Regions from separate parts of the Saccharopolyspora sp. NPDC050389 genome, predicted to be linked through region 1. Evidence: riboswitches for the same ligand, from Rfam matches in the RefSeq annotation. Region 1 holds a riboswitch; each other region holds the start of a gene.
What was found. Region 1 has a riboswitch for cobalamin ahead of AB0I53_RS02450 (ribonucleoside-diphosphate reductase subunit alpha). Riboswitches for the same ligand answer to the same signal wherever they lie in the genome.
Positions count from the first base shown of each region.

Region 2: another riboswitch for cobalamin. It lies ahead of AB0I53_RS31210 (nickel transporter); the one in region 1 lies ahead of AB0I53_RS02450 (ribonucleoside-diphosphate reductase subunit alpha).
Region 3: another riboswitch for cobalamin. It lies ahead of metE (5-methyltetrahydropteroyltriglutamate--homocysteine S-methyltransferase); the one in region 1 lies ahead of AB0I53_RS02450 (ribonucleoside-diphosphate reductase subunit alpha).
Region 4: another riboswitch for cobalamin. It lies ahead of cobN (cobaltochelatase subunit CobN); the one in region 1 lies ahead of AB0I53_RS02450 (ribonucleoside-diphosphate reductase subunit alpha).

Region 1 covers NZ_JBFAKG010000002.1:239,557-247,165, reverse strand. The annotation lists rRNA gene rrf (5S ribosomal RNA) at 1-98, shown strand, start outside; gene ilvD (dihydroxy-acid dehydratase) at 227-1,927, shown strand; gene AB0I53_RS02460 (zinc-ribbon domain-containing protein) at 1,928-2,179, opposite strand; gene AB0I53_RS02455 (ribonucleotide-diphosphate reductase subunit beta) at 2,350-3,438, opposite strand; gene AB0I53_RS02450 (ribonucleoside-diphosphate reductase subunit alpha) at 3,609-6,023, opposite strand; cobalamin riboswitch at 6,134-6,349, opposite strand; gene AB0I53_RS02445 (glycoside hydrolase family 3 C-terminal domain-containing protein) at 6,467-7,609, shown strand, end outside.
Region 2 covers NZ_JBFAKG010000056.1:54,785-62,393, reverse strand. The annotation lists gene AB0I53_RS31235 (sensor histidine kinase) at 1-860, shown strand, start outside; gene AB0I53_RS31230 (response regulator transcription factor) at 812-1,450, shown strand; gene AB0I53_RS31225 (DMT family transporter) at 1,766-2,683, opposite strand; gene AB0I53_RS31220 (LysR substrate-binding domain-containing protein) at 2,773-3,627, shown strand; gene AB0I53_RS31215 (DUF1876 domain-containing protein) at 3,689-3,958, opposite strand; cobalamin riboswitch at 4,254-4,378, shown strand; gene AB0I53_RS31210 (nickel transporter) at 4,456-5,511, shown strand; gene cobA (uroporphyrinogen-III C-methyltransferase) at 5,659-6,882, shown strand; gene cobN (cobaltochelatase subunit CobN) at 7,212-7,609, opposite strand, start outside.
Region 3 covers NZ_JBFAKG010000025.1:70,211-77,819, reverse strand. The annotation lists gene AB0I53_RS18465 (sigma-70 family RNA polymerase sigma factor) at 1-428, opposite strand, end outside; gene AB0I53_RS18460 (DNA-3-methyladenine glycosylase I) at 525-1,181, opposite strand; gene AB0I53_RS18455 (hypothetical protein) at 1,219-1,740, opposite strand; gene AB0I53_RS18450 (2OG-Fe(II) oxygenase) at 1,764-2,492, opposite strand; gene AB0I53_RS18445 (methylated-DNA--[protein]-cysteine S-methyltransferase) at 2,489-3,106, opposite strand; gene AB0I53_RS18440 (sigma-70 family RNA polymerase sigma factor) at 3,106-3,600, opposite strand; cobalamin riboswitch at 3,851-4,100, shown strand; gene metE (5-methyltetrahydropteroyltriglutamate--homocysteine S-methyltransferase) at 4,232-6,508, shown strand; gene AB0I53_RS18430 (serine hydrolase domain-containing protein) at 6,635-7,609, shown strand, end outside.
Region 4 covers NZ_JBFAKG010000056.1:46,895-54,503, reverse strand. The annotation lists gene cobN (cobaltochelatase subunit CobN) at 1-2,936, opposite strand, end outside; cobalamin riboswitch at 3,050-3,171, opposite strand; gene cobG (precorrin-3B synthase) at 3,304-4,548, shown strand; gene AB0I53_RS31190 (precorrin-8X methylmutase) at 4,581-5,207, shown strand; gene AB0I53_RS31185 (precorrin-2 C(20)-methyltransferase) at 5,204-6,736, shown strand; gene AB0I53_RS31180 (cobalt-precorrin-6A reductase) at 6,724-7,479, opposite strand; gene AB0I53_RS31175 (cobalt-precorrin-5B (C(1))-methyltransferase) at 7,539-7,609, shown strand, end outside.

The sequences.
Region 1 (7,609 bases):
AGGGTCCGCCCGGTCCCATTCCGAACCCGGTAGCTAAGCTCCCCAGCGCTGATGGTACTGCACTCGACAGGGTGTGGGAGAGTAAGACACCGCCGACACACTATTTGAGAAGGGCCTCTTTTTCTTCTGGTTACCGGAAGAAAAAGAGGCCCTTCTTCTATTTCGGTGCCCGCTTACACCACCGCACGGCAAGCGCCTCGGCTGTGATGCGGACTACAGTCGGGGTGTGGACCATGCCAAGCTCACCAGCGACCAGCGCACGCTGAAGCCTCGCAGCAGCGAGGTGACCGAAGGAATGGAGCGGGCGGCGGCGCGCGGGATGTTGCGCGCCGTCGGCATGCAGGACGCCGACTTCGCGAAGCCCCAGATCGGGGTGGCTTCCTCGTGGAACGAGATCACCCCGTGCAACCTCTCGCTGCAGCGTCTGGCGCAGGCGGCGAAGGAAGGCGTGCACGAGGCCGGCGGATATCCGATGGAGTTCGGCACGATCTCCGTCTCCGACGGCATCTCGATGGGGCACGTCGGAATGCACTACTCCCTGGTGTCCCGGGAGATCATCGCGGACTCCGTCGAGACCGTGATGGAAGCCGAACGGCTGGACGGTTCTGTGCTGCTCGCGGGCTGCGACAAGAGCCTGCCGGGCATGCTGATGGCCGCGGCGAGGCTGGACCTGGCGTCGGTGTTCGTCTACGCCGGCTCGATCCTGCCGGGCCGTGTCGACGACCGCGAGGTCACCATCATCGACGCCTTCGAAGCGGTGGGGGCGTGCGCGCGCGGCCTCATCACGCGCGCCGAGGTGGATCGCATCGAGCGCGCCATCTGTCCGGGCGAGGGCGCCTGCGGCGGGATGTACACCGCGAACACCATGGCCTGCGCGGCCGAGGCGCTCGGCATGTCGGTGCCCGGGTCGGCCAGCCCTCCGTCGGTGGATCGGCGTCGTGACGCGGGTGCTCGCGAGGCCGGTCGGTTGGCGGTCGGCATGCTGGCCCGGCAGCTGACCGCTCGGCAGATCCTGACGAAGGAGGCGTTCGAGAACGCGATCGCGGTGACGATGGCCTTCGGCGGATCGACCAATGCGGTGCTGCACCTGCTCGCCATCGCCCGGGAGGCCGAGGTCGACCTGCGACTGGACGACTTCAACCGGATCGGCGATCGCGTGCCGCACCTGGCCGACGTCAAGCCCTTCGGCCGGTACGTGATGCCTGCGGTGGACCGGATCGGCGGCGTGCCGGTGATGATGAAGGCCCTGCTCGATGCTGGCCTGCTGCACGGCGACTGCATGACGGTGACCGGCCGCACCGTTGCGGAGAACCTCGCCGAACTCGATCCGCCGGACCTCGATGGCGAGGTGCTGCACCGGCTTTCGAACCCGATCCACCCCACCGGCGGGCTGACCATCCTGCGCGGATCGCTCGCGCCCGACGGCGCGGTGGTCAAGAGCGCGGGTTTCGACTCGACGAGTTTCGACGGCACGGCGCGCGTTTTCGACGGCGAGCAGGGTGCCATGGATGCCGTGGAGGACGGCACGCTGAAACCCGGCGATGTGGTCATCATCCGCTACGAGGGGCCGCGCGGCGGGCCGGGCATGCGGGAGATGCTCGCGGTGACCGGTGCGATCAAGGGTGCCGGACTGGGCAAGGACGTGCTGCTGGTGACGGACGGCCGATTCTCCGGCGGCACCACGGGATTGTGCATCGGGCACGTGGCGCCGGAGGCGACCGACGGCGGACCGATCGCGCTGGTGCGGGACGGCGACCCGATCCGCCTCGACCTCGCCAATCGCACCCTGGACCTGCTCGTCTCCGACGAAGAACTCCTGCGCCGCCGCGAGAACTGGTTTCCGCCGGCGCCGCGGTTCCGCAAGGGCGTGCTCGGCAAGTACGCGAAGCTGGTCGGCTCGGCGGCGGAAGGAGCGGTTTGCGAGTGATCAGGTTCGCGGGCCCTGCTGCGGCCGGGCCTGGAGCTGTTCCGCCATTTCCTTGGTGATCCGAGACGTCGTGCCGCACCAGGTGCAGGTCAACGCGTACCGGGTGCTGGTAGGGAACAGCGGGATGAAGAACAGCGTGAACTTGGTGATGCCCTTGTTGAGGGTCGTCGCGTACGTGCCGCGGCAGCCCGGGCAGGTGAGCTGCAGGCTGGCCAGCCGCTGGACCCTGCTCCGGAATCCCCAGATGATCACGCTTTCCTCCCCGGTGCGGTGTGTGATCGCCAGCCGACGTTAGGGCCGGCCGGGATTCGAGCGGGGCGGGTTGCTCGATCGTCGATGAGTGGGAGTGCTCACATCGAAGCGAACGGCCTGTTCGCGCCGCCTATCGGAGTGAACAGGCCGTTCGCTTTATGTCGCCGGGTTCAGTCCCAGGACAGGGAGCCGCCGGACTGGTATTCGATCACCCGGGTCTCGAAGAAGTTCTTCTCCTTCTTCAGATCCATGGCCTCCGACATCCACGGGAAGGGGTTGTCGGCCTCCGGGAACACCGGCTCCAGGCCCAGCTGGGCGCAGCGCCGGTTGGTGATGAAGTGCATGTACTGGGCGCAGAGCTCGGCGTTGATGCCGAGCAGCCCGCGCGGCATCGTGTCGCGCCCGTAGGCGATCTCCAGCTCGCAGGCCTCCGCCAGCATCCTCCGGATCTCCGCCTGGAACTCCTCGGTCCACAGGTGCGGGTTCTCCAGCTTGATCTGGTTGATGCAGTCGATGCCGAAGTTCAGGTGGATCGACTCGTCGCGCAGGATGTACTGGTACTGCTCGGCGATGCCGACCATCTTGTTCCGCCGGCCCAGCGCGAGGATCTGCGCGAACCCGGTGTAGAACCACATGCCCTCGAAGATCACGTAGAACGCCACGAGGTCGCGCAGGAATGCCTGGTCGGCCTCGGTGCTGCCGGTGGCGAAGTCGGGATCTTCCAGGCTGCGGGTGTACTGCAGCGCCCAGGCGTCCTTGTCGGCGATCGACGGGATCTCGCGGTACATGTTGAACAGCTCGCCCTCGTCGAGGCCGAGGCTTTCGCAGATGTACTGGAAGGTGTGGGTGTGCACGGCCTCTTCGAAGGCCTGGCGCAGCAGGTACTGGCGGCACTCGGGGTTGGTGATGTGCCGGTAGACGGCGAGCACGATGTTGTTGGCCACCAGGGATTCCGCGGTGGCGAAGAAGCCGAGGTTGCGCTTGAGCAGCAGGCGCTCGTCGGCGCTGAGCCCGTCGGCGGACTTCCACAGCGCGATGTCGGCCTGCATCGAGATCTCGGTGGGCATCCAGTGGTTGTTGCAGCCCGCGAGGTACTTCTCCCAGGCCCAGCCGTACTTGAGCGGGAGCAGCTGGTTGACGTCGGCGCGAGCGTTGATCATCGCCTTGTCGCCGACGGCGACGCGGCCGCCGGAGCGGTCGATCTCGCCGAGCCCGGCGGAAGTGTTCGGCTGGGTGGTGGTCATGCGCTGGTGCTCCAGAACGGTGATGCGGACAGTTTCAGCGAAACTGCGATGGGTGACTGGGGATGGTGTGGCCGGCGGAGCCGCCGCGCGCGAAGGTTCCCGATTTCAGGCAAAATCGGGAACCTTCGGCCCGCGGCCGGGCGTCCGGTGTCAGGCAGGGCCGGTATCGGCCGGCCGGCTCGTTCTCACTGGCAGGCTTCGCAGTCGGGGTCTTCGACCGAGCAGGCCGCGCCGGCCGACGCGGTCGGGATCTCCGAAACCGGGACCGCGGTCGGGACGGCGTTGAGCTTGCCGTCGGTGCCGCGCAGGGTGCTCTTCTCCACGTGGGTCGCGCTGGTGGAGCGCAGGTAGTACGTGGTCTTCAGGCCCTTGTGCCAGGCGAGCCGGTAGAGCTCGTCGAGCGTGCGGCCGCTGGGCCGGCTGACGTAGAGGTTCAGCGACTGCGCCTGGTCGATCCACTTCTGCCGACGCGCCGCAGCCTCCACCAGCCAGCGCGGTTCGATCTCGAACGCGGTGGCGTACAGGTCCTTGAGCTCCTGTGGGATCCGCTCGATCGGCAGCAGGCTGCCGTCGTGGAACTTCAGGTCCGCGACCATCGCCTCGTCCCACAGCCCGGCCCGCTTCAGGTCGGCGACCAGGTGCGGGTTGACCACGGTGAAGTCGCCGGACATGTTCGCCTTGACGTACAGGTTGCGGTAGACCGGCTCGATGGACTGGTTGACGCCGCAGATGTTGGAGATCGTGGCGGTCGGCGCGATGGCCATCACGTTGGAGTTGCGCATGCCGTCGCGCACCACCCGCGCCCGCAGCGCCTCCCAGTCCAGTGTGGACGATAGGTCCAGGTCGACGTCGCCGTCGCGGGCCTCGGCGAGCAGTTCGAGCGAGTCGATCGGCAGGACGCCGCGGCTCCACAGCGACCCGTCGAAGGACTCGTAGCGGCCGCGCTCGGCCGCGAGCGCGCTGGACGCGGCGATGGCGTGGTAGCTGATCTGCTCCATGCTGCGGTCGGCGAACTCCACCGCGGCATCCGACGACGCCGGGATGCGCTGCACGAACAGCGCGTCCGCGAAGCCCATCAGCCCCAGCCCGACCGGCCGGTGCCGCAGGTTGGACCGGCGCGCCTCGGGGATCGTGTAGAAGTTGATGTCGATGACGTTGTCCAGCATCCGCACGGCGATGCGGGTGGTGCGCTCCAGCTTCTCGGCGTCGATGCCGTCGGCGGTGACGTGCCGGGCCAGGTTGATCGACCCGAGGTTGCACACCGCCACCTCGTCGGTGCTGGTGTTCAGGGTGATCTCGGTGCAAAGGTTCGAGGAGTGCACGACGCCGTTGTGCTGCTGCGGTGAACGCAGGTTGCACGGGTCCTTGAAGGTGATCCAGGGGTGGCCGGTCTCGAAGAGCATGGTCAGCATCCGCCGCCACAACTCCACCGCTCGGACCCGCTTGAACACCTTGATCTCGCCGCGGTCGGCGGCCTGCTCGTAGGCGCGGTAGCGCTCGGCGAACGCCCGGCCGTAGAGGTCGTGCAGGTCCGGGGTCTCGTCCGGGGAGAACAGCGTCCACTGCCCGTCGGCCTCGACGCGGCGCAGGAACTCGTCGGGCACCCAGTTCGCCGTGTTCATGTCGTGGGTGCGGCGGCGGTCGTCGCCGGTGTTCTTGCGCAGGTCGAGGAACTCCTCGACGTCGATGTGCCAGGTCTCCAGGTACGCGCACACCGCGCCCTTGCGCCGGCCGCCCTGGTTGACCGCCACGGCGGTGTCGTTGGCGATCTTCAGGAACGGCACCACGCCCTGCGACTTGCCGTTGGTGCCGTTGATGTGGGCGCCGATGCCGCGCACCGGCGTCCAGTCGTTGCCCAGCCCGCCGGCGTACTTCGAAAGCAGCGCGTTGTTGCTGATCGAGTGGAAGATGCCGGACAGGTCGTCGTCCACAGTGGTCAGGAAGCAGGACGACAGCTGCGGCCGGGTGGTGCCGGCGTTGAACAGCGTCGGCGTCGAGCACATGAAGTCGAACGACGACAGCAGGTGGTAGAACTCGATGGCCCGGGCCTCGCGGTCGTCCTCGCGCAGCGCGAGGCCCATTGCGACCCGCATGAAGAACGCCTGCGGCAGCTCGAACCGGGTGCCGTCGTGGTGCAGGAAGTAGCGGTCGTAGAGGGTCTGCAGGCCGAGGAAGCCGAAGGTCAGGTCGCGTTCCGGAGCCAGCGCGCCGCCCAGTCGCGCCAGGTCGAAGGTGCCCAGCTCCGGGTCTAGCCGGTTCAGCTCGATGCCGCGCCGCACGTAGTCGGCGAAGTACTTCGGGTAGCGGGCGCGCATCTCCTCCTGGTCGGCCTCCTGCGGCTCGCTGAGGAAGCTCAGCGCCTCGCGCCGCATCCGGTCCAGCAGCAGCCGGGCGGTGACCTGCGAGTAGTTCGGTTCGGTCTCGATCAGCGTGCGCGCCGCCATGACCTGGGCCAATGCGAGCTCGTCGTCGCTGATGCCGGTGTAGCCGGTGCGTCGCACCTCGTCGAGCACGGCTTCCGCGGACACGCCGGACAGCCCGGCGCAGGCTTGGTGGACCACAGTGGACACGCGGGTCCAGTCGTTGAGTGTCGCCGTCACGGGCTCTCTCCCTCGCGAGCTCGGCGGACCACGACGGCGCGCGAGGAGACCCGGCGGCGGCAGCCGCTGGTCGTCCGCGCAGACCCGCCCTCGAGGTCCCGGACTGCACGCTTCGCGCGTGCACCGGCGGCAGGTCTTCGGACTCACGGGCGGCCTAGTGGTCGCGGCTTCCCAGGCTGCTCGCCCAGTGCTCTACCCGCTGCCGTTTCGGCAGTCGGGTCACGACGTTCGTTCCCGTTCACCGCTGCGGGGCAGTCCCGGATTCGCACCGGGTTCCCTCTTGCCTCACCGGATGCCTCCGGTGAACCACCAGCGATCGACACACTACATGTTGGGTTCAGAGACGGCGTGCATGGGCAGATAACGGCGTGGCGCGGTACCGGTCGACAGTCCGGGCGCATTGCCCGAGACTGGGCGGCCGAGGGCTGGCGAAAGGGGTACCGGTGGACGAGGCGAAGCTTCGGTCGTTGGTTTCGGAGTTGACCGTGGCGGACAAGGCGCTGCTGTTGACCGGCGCCGACTTCTGGACCCTGCACCCGATGCCCAAGATCGGGTTGCGGTCGCTGGTGCTCTCCGACGGCCCGAACGGGGTGCGCGGCACGACCTGGGACGAGCGCGACACCTCGCTGCTGTTCCCGGTGGCGTCCGCGCTGGCGGCGACGTGGGATCGGGCGGCGGCGCGGGCGGTGGGGGAGATGTTCGGCGACGAGGCGCGCCGCCGGGGCGTGCACGTGGTGCTGGCGCCGACGATCAACGTGCATCGAAGTCCTTTCGGGGGCAGGCATTTCGAGAACTTCTCCGAAGATCCGTTGCTGATCGCCGAGATCGGCGCCGAGGTGGTGGCGGGCATCCAGTCGCGCGGGGTGGCCGCGACGCCGAAGCACTTCGTCGCCAACGACAGCGAAACCGAGCGGCTCAGCTACGACGCGGTCGTCGACGAGCAGACGCTGCGCGAGGTCTACCTCAAGCCGTTCGAGCGGATCATCGCGAAGGCCTCGCCGTGGGCGCTGATGGCCGCCTACAACTCGGTGAACGGCCGCACGATGACCGAGAATTCCGCGCTGGTGAACGACATCCTCAAGAGCGAGTGGGCGTGGGACGGGATGCTCGTGTCGGACTGGTTCGCCACCCGCTCGCTCAAGGAGGCAGCGCTTGGCGGCCTCGACCTGGCGATGCCCGGCCCGAAAAGCCCTTGGAGCGGCGGGAAGCTCGCGAAAGCCGTGGAGCGGGGCGAGGTTCCCGAGGAGGTGCTCGACGACAAGGTTCTGCGCGTGTTGCGGCTGGCCGACCGCGTCGGTGCGTTCGAGGACTCCGAACCCGGCGGCGGCGGACCGTCGGAGGAGGCCCGGCCGGTCATCCGGCGGCTCGCGGCGCAGGGATTCGTGTTGCTGCGCAACGAGATCGTGGCCGACGCGCCACTGCTGCCGATCGACCCGAAGGTCGCGAAGGTCGCGGTGATCGGCGAGAACGCCACCATCCCCGCGGTGCAGGGCGGCGGCTCGTCGCACGTCAGCCCGCCGCACGTGGTGACGCCGCTGGACGGGCTGCGGGCGGCGTTGCCGGACGCGGATGTGGTGTACCAGCGC
Region 2 (7,609 bases), on a different contig from region 1:
TCTTTGACGTCGGGCGGCCGTGGGCGGAGCTGCCCGCCCCGGCGAAGTGGCTCGCGGAAACGCCGCTGCTCGGGATCCCGCTCGGGCTGGCCGCCGGAGCGGCGGTCGTGGCGCTGGCGCCGCTGCTGGTGCGCGTGCATGGCCGGTGGACCGGCCTGCTGCTGGCGCCCACCGAGAAAACCCGGCTGGCGCAACGGGTTCGCCGGCTCGCCGAGACCCGCGCCGACGCGACCGAAGCCGAGGACACCCAGCTGCGCCGCATCGAACGGGACCTGCACGACGGCGCCCAGGCCCGGCTGATCGCGCTGGGGCTGAAACTCGCCGCCGCGGAGCAGCTCCTGGACAGCGACCCGCAGCGGGCCAGGGAACTGCTGGGCGAGAGCAAGGCGGAATCCAGCCAGACGCTCACCGAACTCCGCGCCCTGGTCCGGGGAATCCGCCCGCCGGTGCTCACCGAGCGCGGCCTCGTCGATGCCGTGCGCGCGCTGGCCCTCGACCTGAGCGTGCGGATCGAGGTGGCGGCGGACCTGCCCGGGCGATGCCCGTCCGCGGTGGAGGCCGCGGCCTACTTCGTGACCCGGGAGCTGGTCACGAACGCGCTCAAGCACGCCGGGGCGGACACGATCCGCGTCGAGCTGGGCTACCAGCGGGAGGCGTTGCGGATCGTCGTGACCGACGACGGCGTGGGCGGGGCCGCCCCGGACCGCGGCAGCGGGCTGCGGGGAATCCGGCGCAGGCTCGGTACATTCGACGGAACATTGCACCTCAGCAGCCCGCCCGGCGGTCCGACGCGGGCGACGATGGAGATCCCGTGCGCGTTGTCCTCGCCGAAGACCTCTTCCTCCTCCGGGACGGACTGACCACCCTGCTCGCCGCGCACGGCTGCGAGATCGTCGCGGCCGTGGAGACCGGGCCCGAGCTGGAGCGGGCGCTGCTGGAGCAGCGGCCGGACGTGGCGGTGGTCGACGTGCGGCTGCCGCCCACCCAGACCGACGAGGGGCTGCGGGCCGCGCTGGTCGCCCGGCGCGAGATCCCGGGGCTGCCGGTGCTGGTGCTGTCCCAGCACGTCGAACAGCTCTACGCGCGGGAACTCCTGGCCGACGGCACCGGCGGGATCGGCTACCTGCTCAAGGACCGGGTGTTCAACGCCGAGCAGTTCATCGACGCGGTGCGCCGGGTCGCCGCAGGCGGCACCGCGATGGACCCGGAGGTGATCTCCGCGCTCCTCGCCCGGCGGACCACCCCGCTGCAACGGCTGACGGAGCGGGAGAGCGGCGTGCTGTCGCTGATGGCCGAAGGCCGCTCGAACGCGGCGATCTCGCAGCAGCTGTTCATCAGCGAAGGCGCGGTGAGCAAGAACATCGCGAGCATCTTCGGGAAGCTCGGCCTGGAAACCTCCGACGACACCAACCGCCGAGTCCTGGCAGTGCTGGAATACCTCAAGCAGTGAACGGGGCCGTGAGTCTTTTGGGCTGCTATAGGGCCTGTTTCCAAACTCGTCCTGCGTGGCGGTGCGGGTGGCGGCCCCCTGCGGGAGTCACCGCGGTCTTCTCGCTGTGGGATCCCCGACATCGTGAATGGCCAATTCACCACGTCGGGGTTGTCCTCGCTGGGAGAACCCCGGAGGGGTGGGCATCGTGAACCCGCGGCGGTGCGGGTTGCGTGGGTGGGCTAAGCGGCTGCGCCGCTTCAAATGCAAAACGCCCGCGTTACGACATCCGCACGTCACCACATCCAAAACAGCCTCTATAGCGACCCAAAAGACTCACGGCCCCGTGCGCAGGCTCGCGAGTTCTCGAGACTTGGCTTCGCGGGCCTGATCCGGCCGGGTGCCGAGCACGCACGCCACGGCTCCGAGGGCCATTCCGAGCACGGCGGCGATCGACGGCGTTTCGCCGAGGATCGGCCAGGCCAGCAGGGCGGAAACCGGCGGGACGATGCAGAACAGGGCGCTCGCCCGGCTCGCGCCGCCGACCGCGATCGCCCGCAGGTAGTACGCGGTTCCGGCCACCGATCCACCGAGGACCAGCCACAACAGCACCGCGGTGGCCTGCGCCCAGTGCGTGACGTGGCCCTGCTCGAACACCGCGACCACGCCGACCGCCAGCGCCGCAGCCGCGGACTGCACCGCGCCACCGGTCCGGACATCGACCCCGGCGCAGTACCGCTGCTGGTAGAGCCCTCCTGCGGAGAATCCGAGCAGCCCCAGCAGAGTGAGCAGGATTCCCGGGTTCACCGCGCCGTCGGCGAGCACCTGGCCGCCGAGGGTGACGGCGACGGCGAGCACGCCGAGGACGAGCCCGATCACGCGGATCCGGCTCAGCCGCTCCCGCAGGAACCCGGCCGCGAGCGCCGCGGTGAGGACCGGGTTCATGGCGATCACCAGCGCGGTCACCGATGCCGGGACCCCGACGCTCATCCCGCCGTAGCATCCGCCGAACTGCGCTCCGTAGGTGAGGATCCCAGCGATGGCGGTGTGCCCGAGCCTCTTGCCGCCGGGCCAAGTGGCGCGGGAGCAGACCGCGATCGCCGCGAGCACCAGCGCTGCCAACGTCAGCCGCACGGCGGTCAGGAGGAACGGGGGAGCGGCGGCGACGCCCAGCTTCCCGGTGGGGAATCCGCTGGCCCAGATGAACACGATCGGCGCTGCGAGCGACAGCGGGATCGAGCGCGCGCTCTTCATGATCCCAGCCTCGCCGCCGATCCCGGCCGCGTCCAACGACGATAAGTGATCGCGATCGATTTCGATTGCTGATCGGTTAGGGTGGCCGCATGAGCGCCGTGTTGGACATCGTCGCGCTGCGCAGCATGGTCGCCGTCGCCGACTGCGGAGGGTTCCACCGGGCCGCCGCGGCGTTGTGCCTGACCCAGTCCGCGGTCAGCCAGCACCTGCGCAAGCTGGAGCGGGTGCTGGACCGGAAGCTGGTGGTCCGGGAGGGGCGGCAGGCCAAGTTCACCGCGGCCGGAGAACTCCTGCTGGCCGAGGCTCGGCGCATCCTCGACGCGCACGACGAGGCGCTGTGCCGGCTCGGCGCGGAGGAACGCCGCACGCTCGTCTTCGGCTCCACCGAGCACGCCGCCGACCGGCTGCTCCCCGAGCTGGCGACCCGGATGCGAGCCGCCTTCCCGGCGCGCGAAGTGCGGTTCCGGCTGGACCGGACGGCGCGGCTGGCGGAATCGGTGGACCGCGGCAGCATCGACATCGCGCTGTTGATCGACCGGCCGGTCGGCGGGCGGAGCCGGGACGCGGGACAGCTCCGGCTGGACTGGTACGCGGCACCGGACTGGGCGCCGCCGGGCCCCGGCGAGCCGCTGCCGATGGTCGTCTTCGACGAGCCGTGCATCATGCGGCGGCTCGCGGTCGACGCGGTGACCGGGATCGGCCGGTATCCGGACCTGGTGTGCGAGGCCGCCGATCTGGCCGGGGTGCTCGCGGCCGCGCGGTCCGGCCTCGGCGTCACGCTGCTGCCCTCGGCGAAGCCGCGCCTGGAAGGGCTCGTGGTGCGCGACGACCTCCCGCAACTGGAGCCCGCGCCGCTGCGGGTCCGGGCCCGTCCCGGACTCGCCGACGACCTCGCGGATCTGGCGGCGAAGACCGTGTGCGAAGTGGTCGAAGCGCACTCGTGAGGGCGCTTCTCACGCGGTGAAGGGCTCCTCCGAAGCCTCGGAGGCGCCCTTCGGCTGCGCGTCAGGCGGGCAGGTGCACGCGACGGTGCAGGCGTTCGCTGATGTCGCCGGCGGCGTTGTCCAGCAGCTTGTGCGCCAGTTCGAACAGGGCGCGGGCGATCGCGATCTCGTCGCCGATCTGCGGTACCTCCGGGTCGTCCGGGTGGCGTCGCGCGGTGCCGTGCCCGTGCAGCGCCTGGCCACCCGGCGTGGTGAACCCGACGTCGGCGGTGGTCTTCGCGCCAGCCTCCACGACCTGCAGGTTGAGCGTGATGGTGTGGGTCTCGTTCATGGTCGCCTCCTGTTCCCGTCGGCCCGCGTTCCCGCAGGCCGTTGAGGTCGCCGTAGCCCAAGCATGCGCTGGCCGACCGGAACCGCGAAAGACCGGTGTTCACCCGTTCGAGTCGCCGCCGATCGGCCGCGCAGACTGGTAAGCGCGACGTACCCAACCGGGCCTCGTCACCAAACAAACGGCCCCCCCGGAGCACCTGAGACGCAGATCCGCGGACCGGCTCCCGCCGTGATCGACTTCACCCGGGGTTTGACCTCGGGTCGCGGGGCAGGCAAAGATACGGCCGCCGACAGTGCAGGAACCCGGTGCGAATCCGGGACGGTCCCGCCACTGTGACCGGGGAGTGGGCCCCACTCGTTGCCACGGCTGCCAGCAGCTGGAAGGCCGGGGTGCCACGTCGATCCGGGAGTCAGGAGACTGCGCGCCGGCCCCGCGCCGCGCCGCGGCGTGCGGACACCGAGCCCCTCGGGCGGGAAACCCAGGAGGTCGGAGATCTCATGTCTTGGGATGCCGAAACCAGTCAGCCGCAGGCCAGTTGGGGCGCCACCGAGCGCCGGAAAGCAGCGGCCGTGCTGGCCGCAGTCGGAGTGCTCCACCTGGCGGGTTGGGGAGCGTACCTGCTGCAACAGCAGGAATTCAGCGTGGTCGGAGGGTTGGCCGCCGCGGGGATGACCGCGTACCTGCTCGGATTGCGCCACGGGTTCGACGCCGATCACGTCGCGGTGATCGACGACGCCACGCGGCTGCTGATGCAGCGCGGCAGGCGCCCGGTGTCGACCGGCATGTGGTTCGCCCTCGGGCATGCCAGCGTCGTGCTGTTCCTCGCCGTCGCGGTCGCTTTCATCGCCGGACCCGCCGCGCAGCAGTGGGCCGAGGACGCCGGCGTGCAGGTCGCCACCGTCGTGGACCTGATCGTGATCGCCGTGCTGAGCACGCTGGCCGTGCTCAACGCGCTGGTGCTGCGCGACGCCCTGCGCCTGCTGCGCCGCGCTCGTCGCGGCGCCGTGGACGAGGCCGAGGTCGAGCTGGTCCTCGGGCGGCGCGGTCTGCTCGCCCGGGTGCTGCGCGGGCGGATGCGCAACGTGGCCCGCTCCTGGCACCTGTTCGGCATCGGGCTGCTGTTCGGGCTCGGCATGCAGACCGCCACCGAGATCACCGTGCTGGCGATGGTGTCGCCGACCGAGCACCTGTCCGCGATCGCCGTGCTGAGCCTGCCGCTGCTGTTCGCCGCCGGAATGTGCACAGTGGACAGCGTGGACGGCATGCTGATGTCCCGCGCCTACACGTGGTCGCTGGCGCGGCCCCTGCGGCGGCTCTGGGTGAACGTGACCACCACGGCGCTGACGGTGGTGCTCGCCGCGGTCGTCGCGCTGGTCGTCCTCGCCGGACTGCTCCAAGAGCTCGGCATGTCCTTCGCGCAGCCGATCGCGACCATCGGCGACCACTTCGAACTGCTCGGCTATCTGACCCTGGCCGCTTTCATGGCAGTATGGGGCGGCGCCGCGCTCTGGTGGAAAGTCGCCGCCCGCGGCGACGACGCGGAACGCGCGTGACCGGCGTCCACCGGCTGTTCCAGGTGGCGCCCCGCGGTCAGGCCGGTGATCGTGAGCCACGACGAGGTGGCCTACCGCGTTGCTGCGCACCCTGAGCACCAGGCCCCGGCGAGGTCGCCGGGGCGAAGCCCGACATGGACTACGGAAATGACCAAGCACACTGAACATCACTACTTCGCAGGCCTAGATCTTGCCGGGAAGCGGGTGGTCGTCGTCGGCGCGGGCACCGTCGCGCAGCGCCGGGTTCCGCGCCTGATCAACTCCGGTGCGCTGGTCGACGTCATCGCGCCGGAGGCGACCCCGGCCGTCGAGGCGATGGCCGAGGCAGGCGACCTGAAGTGGCACCGGCGCCCCTATGCAGCGGGTGACCTGGAGGGTGCTTGGTACGTCGTGGCGTGCGCGACCGGGGCCGAGGTGAACGCCGCGGTCGCGGCCGAGGCCGAACAGCGCCGCATCTTCTGCGTTCGCGCCGACGACGCCTCGCAGGGAACCGCCGTCACACCGGCGGTGGCCCAGCATGGCGGGCTGCTGCTCGGGGTGCTGGCGGGCGGCGACCACCGGCGTTCCGCCGCCGTGCGGGACGGGCTCGTGGAGGCGTTGCGCACCGGTGCGGTCGACGAGCGGTCCGAGCCGCCGGCGCCGGGCGTCGCCCTCGTGGGCGGCGGCCCGGGTGACCCGGACCTGATCACGGTCCGCGGGCGCCAGCTCCTGGGCCGCGCGGACGTGGTGATCACCGACCGCCTGGCGCCGGGCGAGCTGCTCGAAGAGCTCGGCCCGCACGTGGAAGTGGTGGACGCCTCGAAGATCCCCTACGGGCGGGCGGCCAACCAGGACGTCATCAACTCGCTGCTGATCGAGCACGCCAAGGCCGGGAAGTTCGTGGTCCGGCTCAAGGGCGGCGACCCGTACCTGTTCGGGCGTGGGTTCGAAGAGCTGCTGGCGTGCGTCGAAGCGGGGGTCGCGGTGACCGCGGTTCCCGGGATCACCAGCGCCTTCGCGGCTCCCGCCGCGGCCGACGTGCCGGTCACCCATCGCGGTGTCGCGCACGAGGTCGTTGTCGTGTCCGGTCACGTCGGGCCGCACGACGAGCAGTCGCTCGTGGACTGGCCGGCGCTGGGCCGACTGCGCGGCACCCTGGTGCTGATGATGGCGGTCAAGCGGATCAGGGAGTTCGCCGCCGTCCTGATCGAGCACGGCCGCGATCCGAAGTCGCCGGTCGCGGTGGTGCAGGAAGGCACCACGCGCAGCCAGCAGACGCTCCGGACGACGCTCGGCCAGGTCGCCGACGCCGTGCGGGACGCGGAGATCAAGCCGCCCGCGGTGATCGTCGTCGGGCCCGTGACGGACCTCGCGCCGACGTCGCGCCGGTAGCGGCGGTGTCGGGGGCAGTTTCAATTGAAACTGCCCCCGGGATACGCCGGTGGCGACTTCTCGCCCCTAGATGTTTGTTTCCTTGGTCGGCTGCGACACCCAACGCGCCCAGCCAGCGGGAGTCGACGCAAGCGCGAAGCGCTTGGCCCACCCTCGCAACTCGCACCGCCGCGGGTTCTGAGCGGTTTTCTCGCGAGGACAGCCCCGACGCGTCGTATTGGACATACGTGTGTCGGGGATCCCACAGCGAGAAAACCGCAGTAACTCCCGCAGGGGGGCCGCTACCCGCGCCGCCACGCAGAACGACCACGGAATCAATCCTCTAGCCGTCAGCGCTGGCCCGGGCCGTCCTCCAGGTCGCCCTCGGTCTGCAGGTAGACATCCTGCAGCGCTTGCAAGGTGTCGGGATTCGGCTCCTGCCACATCTGCCGGTTGGCGGCCTCCAGCAGCCGTTCGGTGATGCCGTGCAGCGCCCACGGGTTGGACTCGGTGAGGAACCGCTGGTTCTCCTCGTCCAGCACGTAGGTCTCGGCGAGCTTCTCGTACATCCAGTCGGCCACGACGCCGGTCGTGGCGTCGTAGCCGAACAGGTAGTCCACCGTCGCCGCGAGCTCGAACGCGCCCTTGTAGCCGTGGCGGCGCATCGCCGCCAGCCACCGGGGGTTGACGACGCGGGCCCGGAACACCCGCGACGTCTCCTCGGTCAGGGACCTGGTGCGGATCGAGT
Region 3 (7,609 bases), on a different contig from region 1:
ATCGGGGCGATCTCGTCGAACGGCACCGCGAACAGGTCGTGCAGCACGAAAGCGAGCCGTTCGGCGGGCGTGAGCGTTTCGAGGACCACCAGCAGCGCGAGCCCGACGGAGTCGGCCAGCAGCGCCTCGTGCTCCGGGGTGACGGCGTCCGGGCCGCTGATGACCGGATCGGGCACGTGCACGTCCAACGGTTCCTCGCGACGCGCGGTTCGCGCGCGGAGCATGTTCAGGCACACCCGGCCGACGACCGTGGTCAGCCAGCCGCCCAGGTTCTCGATCTCCTCGGCGTCGGAGCGGCTGAGCCTCAGCCAGGACTCCTGGACCGCGTCTTCCGCTTCGCTCAGCGAGCCGAGCATCCGGTAGGCCACCGCCCGCAGGTGCCCGCGGTGGGCCTCGAAGCGATCCGCCAGAAAGTCCTTCTCGTCCATCGGTCACATTCCTCCGTCGCGTCGTGTCGTAGAAGTGACCCGCCGAACCCGGCCGATGTGACACGCCCCGGCCGCCGACGCTTCCCGGAGGGCCTGTCAGCCCGCCTCGGCACCACCGTCCGGTTGCGGATGCGGCCAGATGCCGGAGGTGCCTCGGCGGTGGCTGTCGACGAGATGCGTGTCGACGATGCCGATCGCTTCCATCAGCGCGAACATCGTCGTCGGGCCGACGAACGCGAAACCCTTGCGGCGCAGCGCTTTCGACAGCGCCACGGATTCCGGTGACGTCGTGGGGACCTCGGCGATCGTCCGCGGGAGCGGTGTGGTCTCCGGCTTGAACGACCAGACGAATGCTTCCAGGCCGTCCTCGGCGCGCATTTCGATGGTCGCGCGGGCGTTGGTGATGGCCGCGCGGATCTTGGCCTTGTTGCGCACGATTCCCGCGTTGCCGAGCAGGCGCGCGACATCCTCTTCGGTGTAGGCCGCGATGGCGTCCGGGGCGAAGTGGTCGAACGCCTCGCGGAAGGCCGGACGCTTGCGCAGGATCGTCGCCCAGGAGAGCCCGGCCTGGAAGCCCTCCAGACTGATCCGCTCGAACAGGGCCTGCTCGCCGCGCACGGGCATGCCCCACTCGGTGTCGTAGTACTCGCGCAGCAGGGGATCGCGGGCCGCCCACGGCGGCCGCGCCAACCCGTCCTCGCCGATCACGACCCCGGCGTCGGTCGTCGTGGTGTCTGCCGCTGCGGGACTCACTGTCTCGTTCTCCTCGGATTCTTGGCGTTTTCGGTTGTCATGCGGAGCGGTGCACGAGGATGGTGCGAATCACTTCCCAGGTGCCGCCATCGCGGGCCGCGCCGCGCAGCCCGTCGAAGGTTCCCACGCCGCCCACGGCGATGAGGTCGTCGCTGGCGAGCGCGGCGGTGCCGATCGTACGGGCCGGGTCCCAGTCGGTGGAGTGCACGAGCCGGCGGCCCATCTGCACCCAGCCGGGAACCTGCCCGGTGACCACCCACGCGTCCGGTTCCTGCTCGGTGAAGCGCCGCGCCTGCCGCAGCCATGACGCGGCCCGCTCCGGCCAGTCGACGACGTCGAGCACGTGCCCGCCCCGCTCGTTCCACGCCCGCGCGACGGCGTCGGCGGTCGCCTGGGACGGGGCGTCGCGCGAGCAGCCGATCACGATCGAAGCCACCCTCGGCCGCAGCCCGGCGAGCAGGCCCACCACCGTCGCCAGCTCGATTTCGCTGTGCGGCGGCGGACTCTCGGCCTCCGTGCTGGTTTCGCGGGCCAGTGGCGAAAGAGTTCGTCGCGCCATAGCAGCAGTCCTCGTGTTCGTCATCAGGCCGCGTCGTGGAAGACCAGCCCCAGCGTGTGGCGTCGCCCGGAACGCACCGGCGAAACCCCGTGCCGCACCGGGGAAGCGGACCAGCCGCGTGCCGAGCGCACCGGCCGGTCTCGCGTGGTGAACACCAGGCCGTGCCCCTGCGGGATCAGCGTTGCGGTGCCCCGCGATTGGGCGCGGGGGCGCTGCTCCACCAGCATGAACTCGCCTCCGGTGTGATCGGTCCCCGGATCGTTGAGGTTGATCACCACCTGCAGCGGGAACACCTTGTCGCCGTACAGATCCCGGTGCAGCGCGTTCCAGCCGCCCGCCTCGTAGCGCAGCAGGATGGGCGTGGGACGGGCCTGCCCGGCCCGGTGGCAGATGTCCAGCCACTCGTCGAGGGTGTCCGGCCATTCGGCTTCCCGGCTGAGCTTGTCGGCCCAGTCCCGGGCGATCGGCAGCAGCCGCGGATAGAGGGCCTGCCGCAGTTTCTCCACCGGTTCCGGGAAAGGCGCGGCGAAGTAGTGGTAGTCGCCGTTGTCGCCGAAGCGGTGGCGGCGCAGGTTGATCGTGGCCCGGAAGTGCTCCGGCTCGTCCCACAGGGCCGCGATCCGCTCGCACTCGGCGGCGGTCAGCAACTGCGGCAGCAGCGCGCAGCCGTAGTCGTTGACCTCGGCGGCGACCTCCTCCCAGTCCGCCGCCGCGACCCGCTTCGCGAACCGGTCCGTCTTCGACGTGCTCATGCCGCCTCCAGATTCAGCAGGGTCGCCTTGGCTTCCACACCGCCGACGTAGCCGCCCGCGGTGCCGTCCGAACGCACGACCCGGTGGCACGGCACCACCACCGGCAGCGGGTTGGTCGCGCACGCGGTGCCCACCGCGCGAACCGCGCGTGGGCTGCCCGCCGCGGCGGCGACCTCGGCGTAGCTGGCGGTGCGGCCGTAGGCGATGTCGGGCAGGTGCTCCAGCACGTTGAGCCGGAACCCGCGCGAGAGGCGCCAGTCCAGCGGCAGGTCGAAAGCCCGCCGTCGCCCGGAGAAGTACTCGTCGATCTGGTGGGCCGCCTCGTCGAGCCGGTCCGGCGCCCGCAGGATGCGCGGGCTGATCAGCTCGGCCAGCGACTCCAGGACCGCGCTGTGCCCCTGGCGGGCGTAGGCGACCCGCACCAGGCCGCGTTCGGTGGCGGCCAGCAGCAGTTCGCCGACCGGGGTGTCGACCGTGCGGTAGGCGACGTCGAGCAGTCCCTCCCGCCGGGCCGCGCTCACCAGGTCGATGTGCAGCCGCGCGCTGGCGTCGAAGTCGATCGCCGGGAGTGCGTCGAACAGGTGTCTGTCGTCGGATTCGTGGATCGTCATCATCACGCTTCCCCTCTCACACTCGTGGTGCGTCGATACGTCGTGCGCAGGGTCTTGATGCCGTCCGCGGCGGCGCGGCGGGCGGCATCGGTGCTGCCGCCGAGGATCGTGGCGATCTCGGCGTAGGGCAGGCCGGCCAGGTAGTGGTAGGCCACCGCCATGCGCTGCTTGGTCGGCAGCGCGCTCAGCGCGGCCCACAGGTCGCCGTCCCAGTCCTCCGGGCGGCCGGTGGTGCTGGGCCGCTCGGGCAGGCGCTCGACCACCACCGGCCGGCGGGCCGTCGCCCTGGTGACGTCGACCGCCTTGCGGTGGGCGATCGTGACCAGCCACGCCTCCATGTTCGTGTCCTCGGCCAGCTCCGGGTAGGCGCGCAGCGCGGCCAGGAAGGTCTCGGACCACGCGTCCTCGGCGTCGGCCGGTCCGAGCACGGCCCGGCACACTCGCAGCACCATCGGGCCGTACTCGTCAACGATCTGCTCGAACGGTCTCACTTTCACTCCCCGTAGACGCCCCGCGCCGCGGAAGCGTGAGATGCGGATCGGGTCGTTTTCGTGATCGTCACCCGTACGTGGGTTTCCCGCGCTTCGGCCGCGGATCGGGGGAGGCGGCGCCGCGTGACGAGCATCTCACCGGTGGTGCGTCGATAGGCCGGAAGATCATGTTCAACGCGGAGATCGCCGGTCGCGCGGGGCCACCCGGCGCGGATCGTGCGTGCCAACGGCCCTTGCCAACGGCTCCCCGATCGGTAGCCTCCGTTGTGCTGGTGGTTCGTCCGCCCGGATAGCGACGCGAGTCGCGGGGCGGACGAGGCAAGAGGGAACCCGGTGCGAATCCGGGACTGCCCCGCAGCGGTGAGTGGGAACGACCGCCGTCCCCGGTCCGAGACCGGGCACAGCACTGGGCACGCGTGCCTGGGAAGCGACGGCCAGTAGGAACCCCGGCTCCGGCCGGGACGCGCCCGCGAGTCCGAAGACCTGCCACCGGTGCGCGCACCCACCGGTGCGCGCGGTCCGAGGTCTCGCGGGAGGACCTGGCGGACGACCGGCTCGCGCCGCGCGGCGCATGCCGGTTCGCCTGCGCCTTCCCAGACCTCGGGGCATCTGCCGTCGAGCTCGCGAGGAGAGGGCGTTGACCAGCAAGATCGGATCTACCGTACTCGGATACCCCCGGATCGGCCCCGACCGGGAACTCAAGCGCGCGCTGGAGCGCTACTGGTCGTCCCGAAGCAGCGAGGCGGAACTGCGCGCGGTCGCGCGCGAGCTCCGCCTCGAGACCTGGCGCTCGCTGTGGGACGCGGGCCTGGATTCGGTGCCGGGCAACACGTTTTCGTTCTACGACCAGGTGCTGGACACCGCGGTCACCTTCGGCGCGATCCCGCCGCGCTTCGCCGCGCTCGGGCTGGGTCAGCTGGACACCTACTTCGCGATGGCGCGCGGCGTGGCGTCCGAGCCGCCGCTGGAGATGACGAAGTGGTTCGACACGAACTACCACTACCTGGTGCCCGAGATCGGTCCGGACACGCGGTTCTCGCTGGCCGACCGGACGCCCGTGGAGCAGTACCGGGAGGCCGCCGAGGTGGGCGTGACGACCCGCCCGGTGCTGGTCGGCCCGCTCACGTTCCTGCTGCTGGCCAAGCCCGCGGACGGCGCGCCGGAGTCGTTCCGGCCGCTGGATCGGCTGGACGCGCTGCTGGACGCCTACGCGGAACTGCTCGGCGAGCTGCACCGCGCCGGCGTGGCGTGGGTGCAGCTGGACGAGCCCGCCTTCGCCGCCGACCGCTCGCCGGCCGAACTCGCTGCGCTGTGCGCCGCCTACCAGCGGCTCGGCGAACTGGCGGAGCGGCCGAAGCTGCTGGTCGCGGGATACTTCGGTGATCTCGGCGAGGCGCTGGAGGTGCTGGCGTCCAGCCCCGTCGAAGCGCTCGGCGTCGACCTCGTCGCCGGCAAGTCCACAGTGGACGTCCTGTCGTCGGTTCGCGGACTGAGCGGAAAGACCTTGGTGGCCGGGCTCGTCGACGGGCGCAACGTCTGGCGCACCGATCTCGACAAGGCGCTCGCCACCGCCGCCACGCTGCTCGGCTCGGCGGACGAGGTCGCGGTGAGCACGTCGTGCTCCCTGCTGCACGTGCCCTACGACGTCGAGGCGGAAACCGGCATCGACCCGCAGGTGAAGTCCTGGTTGGCGTTCGCCGCGCAGAAGGTCCGCGAAGTGGTCGTGCTGGGCCGCGCGTTGCGCGAGGGCCGCGACGTGGTGGCCGATGAGCTGGCCGAGGCTCGCGCCGCGGTCGCCGACCGCTCCGGCGCGGACCGGGTCCGCAACCACCGCGTGCGGGCGCGGCTGCAGGCGTTGCGGCCGGAATACGCGCAGCGCGGCGAATACGACACGCGGCGCGCGGCCCAGCAGAAGGCCTTGCGCCTGCCGCCGTTGCCGACCACGACGATCGGCTCATTCCCGCAGACCACAGACGTCCGCAAGGCGCGTGCCGCGGTGCGTGCCGGACGCATCGACCAGGCGACGTACCGGCGGCGGATGCAGGACGAGATCGAGCGCGTCATCCGCCTGCAGGAAGGACTCGGGCTCGACGTCCTGGTGCACGGCGAGCCCGAGCGCAACGACATGGTGCAGTACTTCGCCGAGCACCTGGACGGCTTCGCCAGCACCGACAACGCATGGGTGCAGTCCTACGGGTCGCGGTGCGTGCGCCCGCCGATCCTCTACGGCGACGTCTCCCGCCCGGAGCCGATCACCGTCGAGTGGGCGAGCTACGCGCAGCGGCTGACCGAGAAGCCGATCAAGGGCATGCTCACCGGCCCGATGACGATCCTGGCGTGGTCGTTCGTCCGCGACGACCAGCCGCTTGCCGACACCGCGAAGCAGGTCGCGCTGGCCATCCGGGACGAGGTCGGAGACCTGGAGGCGGCCGGGATCAGGATCATCCAGGTCGACGAGCCCGCCCTGCGCGAACTGCTCCCGCTGCGCCGGGCGCACCACGCGGAGTACCTGGACTGGGCGGTGACGTCCTTCCGGCTGGCCACCTGCGGCGTCGCCGATTCCACCCAGATCCACACCCACCTGTGCTATTCGGAGTTCGGCGACGTGATCAACGCGATCGTGGCGCTGGGCGCCGACGTCACCAGCATCGAGGCCGCCCGCTCGCGCATGGAGGTGCTCGACGATCTCAACGCGGTCGGCTTCGGTCACGGCGTCGGGCCCGGTGTGTACGACATCCACTCGCCGCGCGTGCCGGACACCGCCGAGGTCGTCGACCTGCTGCGGGCCGCGCTGGCGGCCGTTCCGGCGGAACGGTTGTGGGTCAATCCCGACTGCGGGTTGAAGACCCGTGGCTACGCCGAGGTCGAGGAGGCGTTGAAGAACCTGGTCGCAGCGGCCGCCGAGCTGCGCTGACGCCGGGCCCGCGGGCGGCGCCGCACCACCGGCGCCGCCCGCGAACCGGTCCGATCTGCCGGGAATTTTCTCGGCGACGCGGCTACTTGATCCCAGCAGAACCAGAGCGAGCGAATGGGAGCGCCGATGTCGCAGGAGAGCACGCCGCAGGGCACCGTTGCCGCGGGATTCGAATCCGTGCGGGAGGAGTTCGCCGCCGTGGCGGCGGCCGAGGGCGGTGACTACGCGGCCCAGCTGGTCGCGCACCTCGCGGGTGAGCGGGTCGTCGACCTGTGGGTCGGGCCCGAGATCACCGGGGAATCGCTGACCGGCGTGTTCTCCTCCACGAAGGGCGCGGCCTACCTGGTGACGGCGCTGCTCGTGCAGGACGGCGTGCTCGATCTGGACCAGAAGGTGAGCCACTACTGGCCGGAGTTCGGCGCCGAGGGCAAGCAGGACCTCGTCCTGCGGGACCTGCTGGCGCACCGCGCCGGGACCGTGGGCGCCGACGCCGGACTGACGCTGGACGAAGTCGCCGACGACCGGGTCATCGCGGAGCGGCTCGCCGCGCAGCGGCCGTACTGGCGCCCGGGCACCGCGTTCGGTTACCACGCGCTGGTCATCGGGGCGCTCGTCGGCGAGGTGATCCGCCGGGTCACCGGCGAGACGCTGCAACAGCACTTCGAGGCGCGCATCCGCGCCCCGCACGACCTGGACTTCTACCTGGGGCTGCCCGAGGACCAGGAGCCGCGCTTCCTGACGACTCTGCCGATGCGGCCCACCGCTGAGCAGCAGGTCGCGCTGGCCGCGGCGGCGACCGGCCCGGAGAGCCTGAACGGCATCGCGATGAACCGCAACCACCCGGACGCGGTGGAACTGCAGGAGATGCCGAACTTCCGGGTGGTGCGGGCGAAGGGGCAGGCGTCGGCCGGCGGCGTCGCTTCCGCGCGCGGGCTCGCCGGGATGTACGCGGCCGCGATCAGCGGCATCGACGGGAAGCCGCCGCTGCTGAAGCCGGACACGGCCGCGGCGTTCGCGCAGATCCACTCGATCGGCTACGACCTCGTGTCGCGCCAGCACAAGGCGTTCGGGCTCGGCTTCTCCGCAACGGTCGACACCTAC
Region 4 (7,609 bases), on a different contig from region 1:
AGCGGCAGGATCCCCGCGCCGTACGCGCCCGGCTTGGAGCCGAAGATCCGCATCGTGGCGCGGCGTTCGTCGCCGTGCTCGGCGAGGTCGGCTCGCGCGTGCGCCCGCACGAAGTTCTGCTCGTCCGGCTCGTCGAGGGCGGCGACCAGGCGCACGGCGTCGTCGAGGAGGGCGACCACGTGCGGGAAGGCGTCCCGGAAGAAACCGCTGATGCGGACCGTGACGTCGATGCGGGGACGGCCCAGCTCGCCGAGCGGGATCGCCTCCAACCCGTTGACCCGGCGCGACGCCTCGTCCCAGGTCGGCCGGACGCCGAGCAGCGCCAGCACCTCCGCGATGTCGTCGCCGGACGTGCGCATCGCGCTGGTGCCCCACACCGACAGGCCGACCGAGCGGGGCCAGTCGCCGGTGTCGGCGCGGTAGCGGTCGAGCAGGGATTCGGCGATCGCCCAACCCGTCTCCCAGGCCAGGCGGCTGGGTACGGCCTTGGGGTCCACCGAGTAGAAGTTGCGGCCGGTGGGGAGGACGTTGACCAGCCCGCGCAGCGGCGATCCGCTGGGGCCCGCGGGAACGTACCCGCCTTCGAGGGCGTGCAGCGTCGCGCTCATCTCGTCGGTCGTCGCGGCGAGCCGCGGCACCACCTCGGTCGCGGCGAACTCCAGCACCCGGACGACCGCGTCCTCGGCGCCGCCGAGGATCTCCCGGCAGACCTCCGGCGCCGAGCCGGGGATCCAGCCGCGGTCTTCCATCGCCTGGACCAGGGCGTGCGCGCGGGTCTCGATGTCGTCGACCTGCTCCCGGGCGGCGCTGCCGTCTTCGGCGAGCCCGAGCGCTTCCCGCAATCCGGGCAGTGCGGCGGTTTGCCCGCTCCACATCTGGCGCGCGCGCAGCATCGCGAGCACGAGGTTCACCCGGGCCTCGCCGGCCGGGGCATCGCCGAGCACGTGCAGGCCGTCGCGGATCTGGGCGTCCTTGACCTCGCAGAGCCAGCCGTCGACGTGCAGCAGCATGTCGTCGAACTCCGCGTCGTGCGGCCGTCCTTCGAGCCCGAGGTCGTGGTCGAGCTTGGCGGCCTGCATCAGCGTCCAGATCTGGCTGCGGATCGCGGGCAGTTTCGCCGGGTCCATCGCGGAGATGTTGGCGTGCTCGTCGAGGAGCTGTTCCAGCCGGGCGATGTCGCCGTAGCTCTCCGCGCGGGCCATCGGCGGCACGAGGTGGTCGACCAGGGTGGCGTGCACCCGGCGCTTGGCCTGCGTGCCCTCGCCGGGGTCGTTGACCAGGAACGGGTAGATCAGCGGGAGGTCGGCGATCGCGGCGTCCGGAGCGCACGAGGCGGACATGCCCGCGGTCTTGCCCGGCAGCCATTCGAGGTTGCCGTGCTTGCCCAGGTGCACCATGGCGTGGGCGCCGAACTCGTCGATCAGCCAGCGGTAGGCCGCCAGGTAGTGGTGGCTCGGCGGCAGGTCCGGGTCGTGGTAGATCGCGATCGGGTTCTCGCCGAAGCCGCGGGGCGGCTGCACCATGAGCACGACGTTGCCCGCCTGGACGGCGGCGAGCACGATCTCGCCGTCCGGATCCTGGGAGCGGTCGACGAACAGCTCTCCCGGCGGCGGTCCCCAGTGCTCCTCGATGTCGGCGCGCAGGTCCTCGGGCAGCGTCGCGAACCAGCTCGCGTAGCGGCCGGCGGGGATGCGGACCGGGTTGCCGCTCAGCTGCTCCTCGGACAGCCAGTCCCGGTCCTGGCCACCGGCGGCGATCAGCGCGTGGATCAGGGCGTCGCCGTCTTGGCTCGCGACGCCGGGCAGTGCGTCGGGGCCGTCCGCGGGGCCGACGTCGTAGCCGTGCTCGCGCAGCGCCTGCAGCAGGCGGACCGCGCTGACCGGCGTGTCCAGGCCGACCGCGTTGCCGATCCGGGAATGCTTGGTCGGGTAGGCCGAGAGCATCAGTGCCAGGCGCTTTTCCTGCGGTGGCACGTGCCGCAACGTTGCGTGCCGGACCGCGATGCCGGCAACCCTGGCCGCGCGTTCGCGGTCGGCCACGTAGACCGGCAGACCCTCGGCGTCGTTCTCCTTGAAGGAGAACGGCACGGTGATCAGGCGGCCGTCGAACTCGGGCACGGCGACCTGCGTGGCCATGTCCAGCGGCGACAGGCCCTCGTCGTTGTCCTCCCAGGCGGCGCGGGTGCTGGTCAGGCACAGCCCCTGCAGGATCGGGATGTCGAGTTCGGCGAGCGCGCCGACGTCCCACGCCTCGTCGTCACCGCCGGCGGAGGCGGTGGCGGGTTTCGTGCCTCCCGCGGCGAGCACCGTGACGATCAGCGCGTCCGCCCGGCCGAGCTGCTCCAGCAGCTGGGCGTCGGGCGCTCGCAGGGAGGCGCAGAACAGCGGGAGGGCTTGGCCTCCGGCGTCTTCGATGGCCTCGCACAGCGCGTGCGCGAACGCGGTGTTGCCCGCCATGTGGTGCGCGCGGTAGTAGAGCACAGCGACGGTCGGTCCTTCGGTGCGCCGCGGTGTCCGCTCCAGCACACCCCAGGTCGGCGTTTCCGCCGGCGGCTCGAAGCCGTGCCCGGTGAGCAGGATCGTGTCGGACAGGAAGCGGTGCAGCTCCGCCAGGTTGTCCGGGCCGCCGTGGGCGAGGTAGCGGTGCGCTTCGGCGCACACCCCGCTCGGCACGGTCGAGCATTCCATCAGTTCCGCGTCCGGGGCCTGTTCGCCGCCGAGCACGATCACCGGGCGCGGGCCCGCGAGCAGGGCGTCCAGGCCCTCTTCCCAGGCCCGGCGGCCGCCGAGCAGTCGCACGACGACGAGGTCGACGTCCTCCAGCAGCGGCGGCAGGTCGTCCACGCCCAGCCGCGCCGGGTTGCCGAGCCGGTACTCGGCGTCGGCGGCCCTCGCGCTGAGCAGATCTGTGTCCGAAGTGGACAGAAGTAGGATCATGCGGATCGCTCCTCGGCGTGGCGAACGGCGTCGCTGGGCCTGGGCGCGCGTGCGCGGCGCATGACGGCACCTCTCTCGGGGTCCTCGCCCCGGTTCGTAGGTCGCGGCGACCGGAGTCTCCTGGCTCCCGGATCAGCGCTCGCTCCGTCTTCCCGTCCAGTTCGGACAGTGACTTCCTGGAGTCCGCTCCCCGGTGACAGTGGCGGGACCGCGCCGGATTCGCACCGGCTTCCTCCGCATGTCGCCGCTGAATGCTGCGACCACTCTTCGCAACGAGGCGATCTTACGTCAAGCGGCGCGGGCATGACGCGCGTCGCACCGCTCTTGGTTTGCGTCCGCAACTACCGAGGTCCGTAGTATCACCCGCGTGTTGCACAGAGCCAGACCAGAACGGGACGCGTGTCCCGGCGCGCTGCGGGTGCACGAGGCAGCCGACGGTGGGCTGGCCCGGATCCGCGTCCCAGGCGGCGTGCTCACGCCGTCCCAGGTTCGAGCGATCGCGGCGGCCGCGGCCCTCGGCGACGGTGGTGTGGAGCTCACTTCGCGGGCGAACGTGCAGGTGCGCGGCCTACCCGCGGGAGCGGAGCTGGAACTCGCCGCTCGGCTCCGGGCGGCGGGGTTGCTGCCGTCGGCAACGCACGAGCGGGTCCGCAACATCATCGGCTCGCCCTCCGCAGACGGCCGCGAGCTGGTGGATGTTCGGGCGGTGACCGGAGAACTAGACGCAGCGCTCTGCGCGACGCCGTCGCTGGCGGCCCTGCCCGGGCGTTTCCTGTTCGCCGTCGACGACGGCAGCGCGGACGTCATCTCGCTCGGCGCCGATGTCGGCCTGCTCGCGGAGCGGGCCGGCACCCTGGCGCTGGTGCTCGCCGGCGTGGACTCCGGTGTGCGGGCGACTCCACAACAGGCGGCCGGCGTCGCGATCGCCGCGGCGGAGGCGTTCCTGGCGGAGAAGGCCGCACAGGGCCGCTCTGCGTGGCGGCTGGCCGAGCTCGACGATGGCGCGCGCCGGATCACCGGTCGGCTGTCCGCGACCTTCGACGTCGTCCCGGCCGAGCCGCGGCCGCTGCCGTCGAACCGGCAGAGCACACATGCGCAGGTCGGCAGGGTGGATCGCCGCGACGGAACGGCCGCGGTGGTGGCGGGGGCACCACTGGGCCTCCTGTCGCGGGACCAGCTGGATATCATCACCGCCGCGTCCGACGCCGCGGGTGAACTTCGCCTGACGCCGTGGCGGACCGTCGTCCTGCCCGGTTTGCGGCCGGACGAAGCCGGCCGGTGGATGTCGGACCTCGGTGCGCGCGGTCTGCTCGTCGATCCGTCCTCGGCAGGTGTCGGGGTGACCGCGTGCACTGGTCGTCCCGGGTGCGCGAAGGCGCGGGCCGACGTCCGCGAAGACGCCCGGCGCACGTTGCAAGCCCCGGCCGGCGGCGCTCTGCCGGTGCATTGGTCGGGTTGCGAACGGCGCTGCGGCCGACCACAGGGGCGCGTTGTGGAAGTACTGGCCACCGGTGCCGGCTACGAGGTCGGTCTCGACGAGGAGACACGGGCGTCCGAAGCCGATGCCGACCAGGTATCCGCCGCGCTCGTCGCGGCACGGAGGAAAGTGTGAACGAGAACAACGGGGCGCCCCGCTACCGCGGGGTGCCCGACTACGTCCGGGAAGGGGCGGAGATCTACCGCCGCTCCTTCGCCACGATCCGTGCGGAAGCCGCCCTGAGCGGCCTGCCGCCGGAGGTGGCCGGGGTAGCGGTGCGGATGATCCACGCCTGCGGCATGGTCGACCTGGTCGACGACCTCGCGCACTCTGCGAACGCGGTGATCAACGCGCGCGCCGCGCTCCGCGACGGCGCGCCGGTGCTGTGCGACGCCGCGATGGTCGCAGCCGGCGTGACCCGACGTCGCCTGCCCGCGGACAACGCCGTGATCTGCACGTTGTCCGACGAGCGGGTCCCAGGCCTGGCCCGCGAGCTGGGCACGACGCGCAGCGCCGCGGCGTTGGAGCTGTGGCGCGACCGGTTGGCGGGCTCGGTCGTCGCGATCGGCAACGCCCCGACGGCGCTGTTCCGGCTGCTGGAGATGATCGAGGACGGCGCCCCGAGGCCCGCCGCGGTGCTGGGCCTGCCCGTCGGATTCATCGGTGCCGCGGAATCGAAGGAGGCGTTGGCGGAGCACCCCAGCGGGCTGGAGCACCTGGTGGTGCACGGCCGCCGGGGCGGCAGCGCCATGGCGGTGGCCGCCATCAACGCGATCGCGAGCGAGGAAGAGTGAGCAGCAACGGCAAGGGCACGCTTTTCGGCGTGGGTCTCGGCCCCGGCGACCCGGAGCTGGTGACGGTCAAGGCGGCTCGGCTGATCGAACGGGCCGAGGTGATCGCGTACCACAGCGCCCGGCACGGCCGGAGCATCGCGAGATCCGTCGCCGAGCCGTACCTGCGGCCGGGGCAGATCGAGGAGGCCCTCGTCTACCCGGTGACCACCGAGACCACCGACCACCCGGGCGGCTACCAGGGCGCCATCGACGAGTTCTACGCGGACTGCGCGGCCAGGCTCGCCGCGCACCTCGACGCCGGGCGGGACGTGGTCCTGCTCGCCGAGGGCGACCCGCTCTTCTACGGGTCCTACATGCACATGCACAAGCGGTTGGTGGGCCGCTTCCGGGCCGAGGTCGTCCCCGGCATCACGTCGATCAGCGGCGCCTCGGCTGCGCTGGGGCGCCCGCTGGCCGAACGCGACGAGGTCTTCACCGTGCTGCCGGGCACCCTCCCGCCGGACGTCCTCGCCGAGCGGCTCGCCACGACCGATGCCGCCGCGGTGCTCAAGCTGGGGCGCACCTTCGAAGGCGTGCGGCAGGCGTTCGAGAAGGCCGGACGCGTGGACGAGGCGTGGTACGTCGAGCGCGCGACCACGGATCGGCAGCGCGTCCAGCCGTTCGCGGACGTCGATCCGGACACCGTCCCGTACTTCTCGCTGGCACTGCTGCCCGGACCGGCGAATTCGGACGTCGCAGTCCACGCGACCTCTGCGACGTCTGCGATCGCTGCGGCCGGCGGCGCAGAGCGGGGCGAGGTCGTGGTGGTCGGGCTCGGTCCCGGCGGGCGCGAGTGGGTGACGCCGGAGGCCCAGGCGGAGCTCGCCGCGGCCGACGACCTGGTCGGCTACGCCCCGTACCTCGCCCGGATCCCGGACAACCCGCGGCAGCGCAAGCACGCGTCCGACAACCGGGTGGAGGCGGAACGGGCGGAGTTCGCGCTGGAGCTGGCCAGGCGCGGGTCGCGGGTCGCGGTGGTCTCCTCCGGTGATCCGGGTGTGTTCGCGATGGCCAGCGCGGTGCTGGAGGTCGCGGCGGAGCGCTCGGACGTACCCGTGCGGATCCTGCCTGGCATGACGGCGGCGCAGGCGGTGGCGAGCCGCGTCGGCGCGCCGCTGGGCCACGACTTCTGCGTGCTGTCGCTGTCCGACCGGCTCAAGCCGTGGGAGGTGATCGTCGAGCGGCTGCGCGCCGCGGCCGCCGCTGACCTGGTCATGGCGATCTACAACCCCGCCTCGCGCAGCCGGACCTGGCAGGTCGCGGCCGCCCGGGACGCGGTCCTGGAACACCGCTCGCCCGACACGCCGGTGGTCATCGGCCGGGACGTCGGTGGCCCGGCGGAGAGCATCAAGGTGGTGCACTTGGCCGACCTCGATCCGTCCGATGTGGACATGCGGTGCCTGCTGCTGATCGGCTCGTCGACGACGCGGATCGTCGGCGGCGCCGACGGGCGCGATGTCGTGTTCACGCCGAGGCGCTACCCGGCGTGATCTCGTTGGCGCAGCGCGGAATCGAGCCAGGCGATGGCGTCCTCGACCGTCTCGGCCGATGGCGCGGGAGGCTGGGGTGGTCGCTGGACCACCACCACCGGCAGCCCGAGTTCGCGGGCCGCGGTGAGCTTCGCGCTCGTCATCGAACCGCCGCTGTTCTTGGTGACCACGACGTCGATGCTGTGTTCCCGCAGCAGGGCGAGCTCGTCGCGGACCGTGAACGGCCCGCGGGCGAGCAGCACAGTCGTGTGCGGCGGCAGCGGCGGTTCGGGCGGATCGACGGTCCGAACCAGGAATCGGAGGTCGAGCGCGGCGAAGTGCGCGAGGCCCTGCCGGCCGGTGGTGAGGAAGATCCGTTCGCCCAGCTCCGGCAGCAGCGCCGCGGCCGTCGTCATGGACGGCACCGCCCGCCAGTCGTCACCGGGACCCGGCTGCCAGGCGGGGCGGCACAGCACCAGGATCGGGCAACCCGCGCGATCCGCTGCCGCCACGGCGTTTTCGGTGATCGTGCCGGCGAACGGGTGGGTGGCGTCGACGACCGCGTCGACCTGCTCGCGCCGGAGCCAGTCGGCCAGCCCGTCGGGACCGCCGAAGCCACCGACGCGCACCTCGCCCGGCGGCAGCTGCGGTTCGCGGACCCGACCGGCGAGGGAGGACGTGACGTGCAGGTCTGGCCGCTCGGCGAGCCGCTCGGCGAGCTTCCTGGCTTCGCCGGTGCCACCGAGGAGGAGCACGCGGGTCATCCGACCCGCCTGGTTGTCGTTGCCGTCGTTGCGAACCGCATGAGGAGCATTGTCCCGGTATGAGCGGGCGAGAGGAGGGATCGGGCCTCCGGTACGGCTGGACGACGGGGGCCTGCGCGACGGCGTCGAC